Regions from separate parts of the Variovorax sp. 278MFTsu5.1 genome, predicted to be linked through region 2. Evidence: riboswitches for the same ligand, from Rfam matches in the RefSeq annotation. Region 2 holds a riboswitch; the other holds the start of a gene.
What was found. Region 2 has a riboswitch for glycine ahead of gcvT (glycine cleavage system aminomethyltransferase GcvT). Riboswitches for the same ligand answer to the same signal wherever they lie in the genome.

Region 1 (5,323 bases), 3.3 Mb from region 2:
GCGTGCCGGTGTCGAGCCAGGCGTAGCCACGCTGCATGATCTGCACGCTGAGCGCGTTCCTGTGAAGGTACGTTTCATTCACAGCCGTAATCTCCAGCTCTCCGCGCGCGCTTGGCTTCACGGCTTTGGCGATATCGACGACCTGGTTGTCGTAGAAGTACAAGCCGGTGACGGCGTAGCTGCTCTTGGGCTCCGCCGGTTTCTCCTCAATGCTGCTGGCCTTGCCTTGCGCATCGAAAGCGACAACCCCATAGCGCTCCGGGTCATGCACATGGTAGGCAAAGACCGTGGCACCTTCGGCCTTGTTGTCCGCGTTATGCAGCAGTGTGGCCAGATCGTGACCATAGAAGATGTTGTCACCCAACACGAGCGCACTAGGCGAGTCACCCAGGAAAGTTTCGCCGATGATGAACGCCTGCGCCAAACCGTCGGGACTCGGCTGCACCGCATACTGCAGATTGATGCCCCACTGGCTGCCATCCCCCAGCAGTTGCTGGAAGCGCGGCGTGTCCTGCGGGGTGCTGATGATCAGGATGTCTCGCATGCCACCCAGCATGAGCGTGCTGAGCGGGTAATAGATCATCGGCTTGTCGTACACGGGCAAGAGTTGCTTGCTCATCGCCAGCGTGGCCGGATGCAGGCGCGTGCCCGAACCGCCGGCCAGGATGATGCCCTTGCGTTGCGTCGTCTTGGTCATGCTCTTTCTTCTCGTGGGATTCTTCAAAGGATCTCGCGCAGCATGCGCGCGACGCCTTCCTGCCATGGGGGCAGGCGCAGGCCGAACGTGGTCTGCAGCTTGCTGGTGTCGAGGCGCGAGTTGTGCGGGCGCTTCGCGGGCGTCGGGAATGCGCTGGTCGGCACGGCCTCGACGGCGTCGGGCCCGGCCTTGAGTTCGACGCCGGCCTGCTGCGCCATTTCGAGCACGAAACGCGCGTAGCCGTACCACGTCGTTTCGCCGCCGGCGATCGCGTGATAGAGGCCGACCTTGGAGGGATCCTGCAGCGTCGCGCGGATGGCGTGCGCCGTGACGTCGGCCAATAGCTCCGCGCCGGTGGGCGCACCGAACTGGTCGTCGATGACAGTCAGCTTCTCGCGCTCCTTCGCCAAGCGCAGCATGGTCTTGGCGAAGTTGCCGCCGCGCGCGGCGTACACCCAGCTGGTGCGGAAGATCAGGTGCCTGGCGCAGTGCCGGGCCACCAGTTGTTCGCCTTCGAGCTTGGTGCTGCCGTAGACGCTGAGCGGGCCGGTCGCATCGCCTTCCTTCCACGGCGTGGTGCCGCTGCCGTCGAAGACGTAGTCGGTCGAGTAGTGCACCATCAGCGCGCCGATATTCTGGGCCGCCTCGGCCACGACGCCGGGCGACGTGGCGTTGAGCCTGCGCACTAACTCAGGTTCGCTCTCGGCCTTGTCGACGGCGGTGTGTGCCGCTGCATTGACGATCACGTCGGGGCGCACCTTGAGCACCGTGTCGGCGAGTTCCTCGGGCCGGCTGAAGTCGGCGTGGAAATCGGTGCTGTCGAAGTCGAGCGCGACCAGTTCACCGAGCGGCGCCAGGCTGCGCTGCAATTCCCAGCCGACCTGTCCGCCCTTGCCCAGCAGCAGCAGCTTCATGCCGCGGCCTTCGCGTTGTTGTCGTACTGCTTCTCGACCCATTCGCGGTACGCGCCGCTTTGCACGTTGCGCACCCATTCGCTGTTCGCGAGATACCACTCGACGGTCTTGCGGATGCCGGTGTCGAAGGTTTCGGCGGGCTTCCAGCCGAGTTCGCGCTCGAGCTTGCGCGCGTCGATGGCGTAGCGGCGGTCGTGACCGGGACGGTCGGTGACGTAGGTGATCTGTTCCTTGTACGGCTTGCCGTCGGCGCGGGGGCGCAGTTCGTCGAGCAGGGCGCACACGGTGTTGACGATCTCGATGTTCGGCTTCTCGTTCCAGCCGCCCACGTTGTAGGTCTCGCCGAGCTTGCCGGCTTCGAGCACGCGGCGGATGGCGCTGCAGTGGTCCTTCACGTAGAGCCAGTCGCGCACCTGCATGCCGTCGCCGTACACGGGCAGGTTCTTGCCGGCCAGCGCGTTGACGATCATCAGCGGGATCAGCTTCTCGGGGAAATGGAACGGGCCGTAGTTGTTCGAGCAGTTGGTGGTGAGCACCGGCAGGCCGTACGTGTGGTGCCAGGCGCGCACGAGGTGGTCGCTGGCGGCCTTGCTGGCCGAATAGGGGCTGTTGGGCTCGTACTTGTTTTCTTCGGTGAAGGCTGGGTCGGTCTTGGAGAGCGAGCCGTAGACCTCGTCGGTTGAGACGTGCAGGAAGCGGAAGGCCGACTTCTGCTCGGCCGGCAGCGCGCCCCAGAAACCGCGCACCGATTCGAGCAGCCGGAAGGTGCCGAGCACGTTGGTCTGCACGAAGTCCTCGGGGCCGTGGATCGAGCGGTCCACGTGCGACTCGGCGGCGAAGTTGACCACGGCGCGGGGCTTGTGCTCGGCGAGCAGGCGGTCGATCAGGGCGCTGTCGCCGATGTCGCCCTGCACGAAGATGTGCTTGGGGTTGCCTTTGAGAGACGCGAGGGTCTCGAGGTTGCCGGCGTAGGTCAGCTTGTCGAGATTAACGACGGGCTCGTCGCTGTTCGCGATCCAGTCGAGTACGAAGTTGGCGCCAATGAAGCCGGCACCGCCGGTAACCAAGATCATGGGGTCCCCTGAGTGTTGAAGGTGATCGCCTGACGCGATCGACGTTAACTAGGGATTATCCCATCGGGTCAAAACGCTGAAACAAAGGGCATGGTCACGCTTTCGTGCATCGTGTTTACAATTGCACCCGATTGCAGGAGAGTGGGTCACTCGTCAGGGTGCCCTTACCGAAGGCGCAAACTCCCATAAACGCTCAGGTCAGCCCAGCGGAATCCTGAAGATTTCTGCAAGGGCTCAGTACTGCATCACATCGAAACGCCGTCTGGAGAGTCGTCACCATGCGTGGCGCACCGAAGGAGCAAATTCGTTGCAAGGGCGCAACGGATGAATCTCTCAGGTACCGAGGACAGGGGGAGCGGCAACTTGGACGGCGGGCGTCCAGTTGCTTACTATTTAATGAAATAGTACACACCCCCGCCATTCAAGCGCTGCGACCTCAAGGTACTTGAAATGCGCGTGATCGTCCTCGGCGCCGGCCTGCTCGGCGTGACTTCGGCTTACTACCTTCAGCAACTCGGCCACGAAGTGACCGTGATCGACCGGCAGGCCACCCCGGCCGCCGAAACCAGCTTCGCCAACGGCGGGCAGATCTCCGTCAGCCACGCCGAGCCCTGGGCCAATCCCAGCGCGCCGCTGAAGGTGCTGCAATGGCTGGGCAAGGAAGACGCCCCGCTGCTCTTCCGCATGCGCGCCGACATGCGCCAGTGGCTCTGGGGCCTGCAGTTCCTGCGCGAATGCACGCCGGCGCGCACCCGCCACAACATCGAACAGATCGTTCGTCTGGGCACATACAGCCGTTCGATGTTGCAACAGTTGCGCCGCGACACCGGCCTCAACTACGACCAGCGCACCCAGGGCATCCTGCACTTCTATACGACGCAGAAGGAGTTCGACGGTGCTCTCGAGCCCGCCGAGCAGATGCGCACCCTGGGCTGCGAGCGCCGCGTCATTTCCGCCGACGAGGCCGTGAAGATCGAGCCTGCCCTCGCCCACATCCGCCCCAAGCTTGCCGGCGCCACCTACACGGCCGAGGACGAGTCCGGCGACGCCAACCGCTTCGCGCGCGAACTCGTGGGGCTGGCCGCCGCCGCGGGCGTGAAGTTCCTGATGAGCCACACCGTCACCGCGCTGCGCGAGGCCGGCGGCAGCATCGACCACGTCGAGGCCACCGACAGCGAAGGCCGCTTCCAGCGCATCCGCGGCGACGCCTTCGTGCTGGCGATGGGTTCGCTGAGCCCGCTGTACGCAGCGCCGCTGGGCATCCGGCTGCCGATCTACCCTGCGAAGGGCTACTCGGTGACGCTGCCCGTCAAGGACGCCTCCAAGGCCCACCAGGTCTCGCTGACCGACGACGAATTCAAGCTCGTGTTCTCGCGCTACACCTCGGCCTCGGGCGACCGCCTGCGCATCGCCGGCACCGCCGAGCTCAACGGCTACGACCGCGACCTGAACCGCGTGCGCTGCGAAGCCATTGTGCGCCGCGTCGAGGAGCTCTTCCCTGGCGCCGGCGACACCACCCAGGCCCAGTTCTGGACCGGCCTGCGCCCAGCCACGCCGAGCAACGTGCCGCTGATCGGCAAGACGAAGCTGCCGAACCTGTTCCTCAACACCGGCCACGGCACCCTGGGCTGGACGCACGCCTGCGGCTCGGGCAAGTCGATCGCGCGGATCGTGAGCGGGCTGGAGCCGGAGGTGGATTTCGCGTTCACGGGGATGCCTGCGCCCAAGCTGCGCGTTCCGCAGCCCGCCCTGGGCTGACGAGCCGGCAGGCCCCGGATCACGCCTTGAAGGTGATCCAGGGCCTGAGCCGCACCGCGCATCGAATCAGCCCGGCGCGCTCCTGTGCGTCGATCACCTCGCCGATCGGCTTGTAGGCCTGCGGAGCCTCCTCGATCCGGCGCTCCTCGCGCAAGGTCACGCATTGCCAGCTGGCCTGGGGGTCGGCGGGCGCTGGCCGCATCGCGCGCACCTGTTGCCGGCGCATCCGTCGGCCGGCACCGTGGCTGCACGACCAGAGCCAGTCCTCGTGCCCGAGCCCGGAAGCCAGATAAGAGTAGTCGCCCATCGAGCCCGGAATGAGCGCCAAGTCGCCCGCGTTCGCCGGCGTCGCTCCCTTGCGGTGGATGTTCATGCCGTGTTCCCGCAGCACGGCGTTGTGCGGCACGTCCACCACCAGCTTCGACGACGCGGCGCCGAGCAGTTCGGCGAAATCCTTCCGCACCAGCTCGGCCAGCACGACCCGGTTGGCCCACGCGTAGCGCGCCGCCACGCCCATGGCCTCCAGGTATTCGTCGGCCAGCGGCCCCGCCAGGCCATAGAGACCGCTCTTCGGATGGCGCAGGCCCTTGGGCCATTCGTCGCGGGCACGGTCCATCCAGCGGCCACCCACATGGAACCCGATGTCGCGCGAGCCGCTGTGGATCATCACGACCACATCTCCCGTCTTCAGGCCCGCACGGTAGGCCTCGTGGCGGTCCAGGACATGGTCGACCACCTGCAGCTCCACGAAATGGTTGCCGCTGCCCGGTGTGCCGAGGCAGGGGTCGCGGAACACCTCGTGGCGGCCGCCGGTGTAGGCCTCGGGTGCGTGCCGCGCACTGCCGCCGAAGCTTGCGAGGCCGATGCAGGCATCGAGCTCG
Region 2 (5,323 bases):
GCCGACCATTTGCGCGCTGGCCGGGTTGGTGCCGTGCGCCGACGACGGAATCAGGCAGATGTTGCGATGCCCCTGGCCCTTGGCCTCGTGGAAGGACTTGATGGCCAGCAGGCCCGCGTACTCGCCCTGCGAGCCGGCGTTGGGCTGCAGGCTGATGCCCGCGTAGCCGGTGGCCTCGCACAGCCAGGCGCGCAACTGGGCGTCGAGCTGGGCGTAGCCCTGCAGCTGGTCGGCTGGCGCGAAGGGGTGGATGTTCGCGAACTCGGGCCAGGTGATGGGGATCATCTCGCTGGTCGCGTTGAGCTTCATGGTGCAGCTGCCCAGCGGGATCATGCTGCGGTCGAGCGCCAGGTCCTTGTCGGACAGGCTGCGGATGTAGCGCAGCATCGCCGTCTCGCTCTTGTGCGTGTTGAACACCGGGTGCGTGAGGAAGGCGCTGCTGCGGCGCAGCTCCTCGGGAATCAGCGGCGTGGTGCTGCCCGAGAGATCGTCGAAGCGCGGCGCCTGCTTGCCGGCGGGCGCGAACAGGCCCCACAGCGTTTCGACATCGCCGCGCGTGCTGGTCTCGTCCAGCGAGATGCCCAGGTGCTGCTGCAGGCGCTGGCGCAGGTTGACGCCGGCCGCGTGCGCGCGTTCGATGATCGCCTGCGTGTCTTCGCCGGTGCGGATGGTCAGCGAGTCGAATGCGGTGGCGTTCACCGGCTCGCGGCCCATCTGCGCGAGGCCCTTGGCCAGCACCGCGGTGAGCGCGGCCACGCGCTGCGCGATGCGCGTGAGGCCGTCGGGCCCGTGGTACACGGCGTACATGCTGGCCACCACGGCCGGCAGCACCTGCGCGGTGCAGATGTTGGAAGTGGCCTTCTCGCGGCGGATGTGCTGCTCGCGCGTCTGCAGCGCGAGGCGGTAGGCGGGCTGGCCGTGCGTGTCGACACTCACGCCCACCAGGCGGCCCGGCAGCGAGCGCTTGAACTCGTCGCGGCAGGCCAGGTAGGCGGCGTGCGGGCCGCCGTTGCACAGCGGCATGCCGAAACGCTGCGTGGTGCCGCAGACGATGTCGGCGCCCCATTCGCCGGGAGGCGCCAGCAGCGTCAGCGCCAGCAGGTCGGCCGCGACGATGAAGGCGGCGTCGCACTGGTGCGCATGGCCCGCGAGCGGTCGCAGGTCGTGCACGTGGCCGGTGGTGGCGGGGTATTGCGCGAGCACGCCGAAGAAGGCGCCGCTCACCATCAGGTGCGGCAGCGTTTCCGACACGGTGCTCACCTTGACCTCGATGCCCAGCGGCGCGGCGCGGGTCTTGATGACTTCGATGGTCTGCGGATGGCAGTCGCCCGACACGAGGAACACGTTGCTCTTGCTCTTCACGCTGCGCTTGGCCAGCGTCATCGCCTCGGCGGCGGCCGTGGCCTCGTCGAGCATCGAGGCGTTGGCGATGGCCATGCCCGTGAGGTCGCACACCATCGTCTGGAAGTTCAGCAGGGCTTCCATGCGGCCCTGCGAGATCTCGGCCTGGTAGGGCGTGTAGGCGGTGTACCAGGCGGGGTTCTCGAGGATGTTGCGCAGGATCACGCCCGGCGTGTGGTTGCCGTAGTAGCCCTGGCCGATGAAGTTGCGGAACACCTTGTTCTTCGACGCCATCGCCTTCAGCTCGGCCAGCGCGTCGGCTTCGGTGACCGGGGCGGGCAGGCGCATCGGCTTCGAGCGGCGGATGGCGGCGGGCACGATGCCCTCGATGAGCTCGGCGCGCGTTTCCGACCCGATCGCCGGCAGCATGCGCGCCTCGTCCGCCGCGTCGATGCCGATGTGGCGGGCAATGAATTCTTCGGCGTTCTCGAGTTCTTGCAGGGTGGGAAGGGCAGCGGGCTTCGACATGGCAGTGCTGTTGATAAGAGCTTGGGGCGGAGGAGCGGGGTCAGAACGCAGAAGTCGCGAAGGTTTCGCAGAGGTCGCAGAAGGAAAACCAAAAGATGATTCGGTTTCTTCTGCGACTTCTGCGTAGTTTTTGTATTCCTTCTGCGTTCGGCTGTCCGATTTCGAGGATCAGGATTCGGCAGCGAACTTGTCGTACGAGGCCGCGTCCAGCAGCGCGTCGAGCTGCGAGGGGTCGCTCAGCTTGACCTTGAAGAACCAGCCGGCGGCCAGCGGGTCGCTGTTGGCGAGCGACGGGTCGGCGCGCAGCGCTTCGTTCACTTCGGTGATTTCGCCCGACACGGGCATGAACACGTCGGCGGCGGCTTTCACCGATTCGACGACGCCGGCGACATCGCCCTGCGCGAAGGTCTTGCCGACTTCGGGCAGGTCGACGAACACCACGTCGCCCAGCGCGTCCTGCGCGTGCACGGTGATGCCGACGGTGGCCGCGTCGCCTTCGGCCGACACCCATTCGTGGTCCTTGGTGTACTTGATGCTCATGGTGGAAAACTCCTCGTGGAAAAAATGGTTCGGGGGTGCAGAGCCTAGCCGGTCGGCCGCGTTCAGCCGCGTTCAGCCGCGGTAGTAGCGTGTGGGCACGAAGGGCATGGTCGAGACCTCCATCGGCACCGGCTTGCCGCGCACGATGGCCTGCACGCGCGTGCCCGGCTCGGCGAACGCGGTGGCCACGTAGCCCATGGCGATGCAGCGGTCGGCCGTGGGGCCGAGCAGGCCGCTGGTGACAGTGCCGATGTCCTGGCCCTCGAAAGACTGCAGCACTGTGCCGTCGCGCACCGGAATGCGCTCCAGCGCGACGAGGCCCACGCGTTTGCGCTTCAGCGTGTCGTGGTCGGTGTGTCCGGCCGCGCCGGCGGTGGAGGCGGCCAACTGCGCGAGCACCTTCGCGGCACCCGGAAAACCGCCTTCGCGCGCGCCGCCCGCGCGGCGCACCTTCTGCATCGCCCAGTTGAGCGAGGCCTCGACGGGCGTGGTGGTGGTGTCGATGTCGTTGCCGTAGAGGCAAAGTCCAGCCTCGAGCCGCAGCGAATTGCGCGCGCCCAGGCCGATGGGCTTGACCTCGGGCTGGGCCAGCAGCAGGCGGGCGAGGCGTTCGGCGTCGGATGCGGCCACCGAGATCTCGAAGCCGTCTTCGCCGGTGTAGCCGCTGCGGGTGACGAAGGCCGCAATGCCGTCGATCTGCACCGCTCCGCCCGTCATGAACACGAAGCGCTCGACGCCGGGCGACAACCGCGCCAGCGTGGCCGCAGCCTGCGGGCCCTGCAGCGCGAGCAGCGCGTTCTCGGGCAGGGGGCGCACCTCGCAGCGCGAGCCGATCTTCTTCTGGATATGGGCGATGTCGGCAACCTTGCAGGCGCCGTTGACGATCACGAAGATCGAGCCGTTGCCCTCGTTGAAGAACATCAGGTCGTCGAGGATGCCGCCCTCGTCGTCCAGCAGCAGGCCGTAGCGCTGCTTGCCGGCGGGCAGGTCGATCACGTCGACGGGCATCAGGGTCTCGAAGGCGGCCGCGGCGTCGGGCCCGACCAGGCGCAGCTGGCCCATGTGGGAAATGTCGAAGAGGCCGGCCGCGTCGCGCGTGTGCTTGTGCTCGGCCATCAGGCCCGCCGGGTACTGGACCGGCATCGAATAGCCGGCGAAGGGCACCATGCGGGCGCCCAGCTCCAGGTGGAGGTCGTACAGCGGCGTCTTGAGAAGTTCGGTAGCGGATGCGGAGGAAGCGGCCACGGGGCACTCCAAAGGGGCAGTCGAAATCCATGACGCAAGCCATGGGCCACCCCTGCTGTCCGCTTTACCTGAGAGATTCGCCCCACGATCGGGGTTTGCTCCTTCGGTGGGCCGCTGCTCCTGTTTTGGATGCGGCGGCCTCTCTCCAGCAAGGAAACGCCGGTTTTCACCGGCGCCTCGTCAGTCCTTTTGCCTGAGCGTTCGGGGGAAATTTGCCCCCTGCGCCTTCGGCGGCCCCGGCATGCGGGGCTCTCTCCTGACCCCGGCGAGTGTAGTTGATCGAGCGGCCCGGCCGGCGGATATGCCTCGCCGCGCTCAACGCGCCCACAGATACCAGGCCCCGAGCCCGGCCGCGATCCAGACGGCCACGACCAGCGCGGCGCCCCAGCGGCTGGTCGGTTTGGAACCCGTGCTCTGCATCCATGCATCGGCCCGTTGGCGGCATTCGACGAGCACGGGCGCCGGAACCATCCGGACCGCGAGCCAGATCAGCCCTGGCAGCAGCAGCACGTCGTCGACGTAGCCCAGCACCGGAATGAAGTCGGGGATCAGGTCGATCGGGCTGAGCGCATAGGCCACCACGAAAACACCCAGCGCCTTCGCATACCAGGGCGTGGAGGCGTGCCGGCAGGCGAACCAGAGGGTGACGCCGTCGCGCTTGAGGCGCCTGGCCCAGCTGCGAAGGCGCTCGGACAACGAGGTGGAGGCGGGAGGCGGGGAATTCACCCGGCGATGGTGTCACAGGCCGTGGCGGCCATCGCCCCGATCGAAGTCCTTAGTGAATCACTTCGGCCGGCGGCAGCAGCCGGTCGATGCGCTCGCGCAGCGACTCGGCGCGCTCCGCGCCCGCGGTCTTCTCGATCTCGGTGAGCATCAGCGCGGCGATGGTCAGCATGGCCTCGCGGTCGCGTGCCTCGCGCAGGGCGTCGCGCATCTGCAGCGCGAACTTCGGGTCGCGGCGCACGAACATGCGCTCGCAGATGTCGAACAGGAACATGCGCGTGGTCGCCAGCGAACGCTTGCCGTCGAAGGTGTCGGCTGAGGTGGCGACCTGGATCGGCTCGACGGCGGGGATGGGCGAGGGCGCGGGCTGTGCGGGGGGCTCGGCTTCCGCCGCCGCGGCCTTCGCGCCCTGCAGGTAGCCCTTCTCGATCAGCGCCTGGATGGTCCGCTCGGCTTCGTCGCGGTTGGCGAAGAGGGGACTGAAGTCGGTCAGGGAGCGCCGGCCGTCGGCCATCAGCAGCAGGGCGCGTTCGCGCTGGGTGAGCGTGCGCTGTCCGCCCTGGAGTTCGTTGCGCGCCTTGTCGGTCTTGGTGGGAAACATGGCAGCCACAGCCTTGGGGAAACGAAGGCTGCAGCATGGTTGCATGTGGTGACATCTTCGTGAACCGTTTGGCCTACAGGGCCATTGAGTCCCGCCTCGTCCGGGCGCCTGCATCAGCCGCCTGCGCCCTCCTTGCGGATGAGCCAGCGGCCTTCCACGCGCTGCAGTTCCAGCGTCTTGCGGCTCTTCTCGCGCAGCTTGTCGGCGCTGTAGGTCTGCTGGAAGCTGGCGGTGGCCGCCTGCCCCTTGAGGCTGATGACGAGGCTGTCGATCTCCACGCTGATGGCGGCCTTCTCTTCGATGCGCGTGCGGCGATCGGTCTCCCATGCCTTGCGGTCCTGGCCG

Region 1: another riboswitch for glycine. It lies ahead of ABL844_RS04080 (D-amino acid dehydrogenase); the one in region 2 lies ahead of gcvT (glycine cleavage system aminomethyltransferase GcvT).

What each region holds. Positions count from the first base shown of each region.
Region 1 is NZ_CP157622.1:951,173-956,495, reverse strand. Features, by position in the region: gene rfbA (glucose-1-phosphate thymidylyltransferase RfbA) at 1-697, opposite strand, end outside; gene rfbD (dTDP-4-dehydrorhamnose reductase) at 721-1,611, opposite strand; gene rfbB (dTDP-glucose 4,6-dehydratase) at 1,608-2,684, opposite strand; glycine riboswitch at 2,937-3,044, shown strand; gene ABL844_RS04080 (D-amino acid dehydrogenase) at 3,135-4,442, shown strand; gene ABL844_RS04075 (RtcB family protein) at 4,462-5,323, opposite strand, start outside.
Region 2 is NZ_CP157622.1:4,297,488-4,302,810, reverse strand. Features, by position in the region: gene gcvP (aminomethyl-transferring glycine dehydrogenase) at 1-1,869, opposite strand, end outside; gene gcvH (glycine cleavage system protein GcvH) at 2,038-2,409, opposite strand; gene gcvT (glycine cleavage system aminomethyltransferase GcvT) at 2,482-3,654, opposite strand; glycine riboswitch at 3,700-3,813, opposite strand; glycine riboswitch at 3,826-3,923, opposite strand; gene ABL844_RS19985 (YkvA family protein) at 3,970-4,380, opposite strand; gene ABL844_RS19980 (hypothetical protein) at 4,430-4,978, opposite strand; gene ABL844_RS19975 (hypothetical protein) at 5,092-5,323, opposite strand, start outside.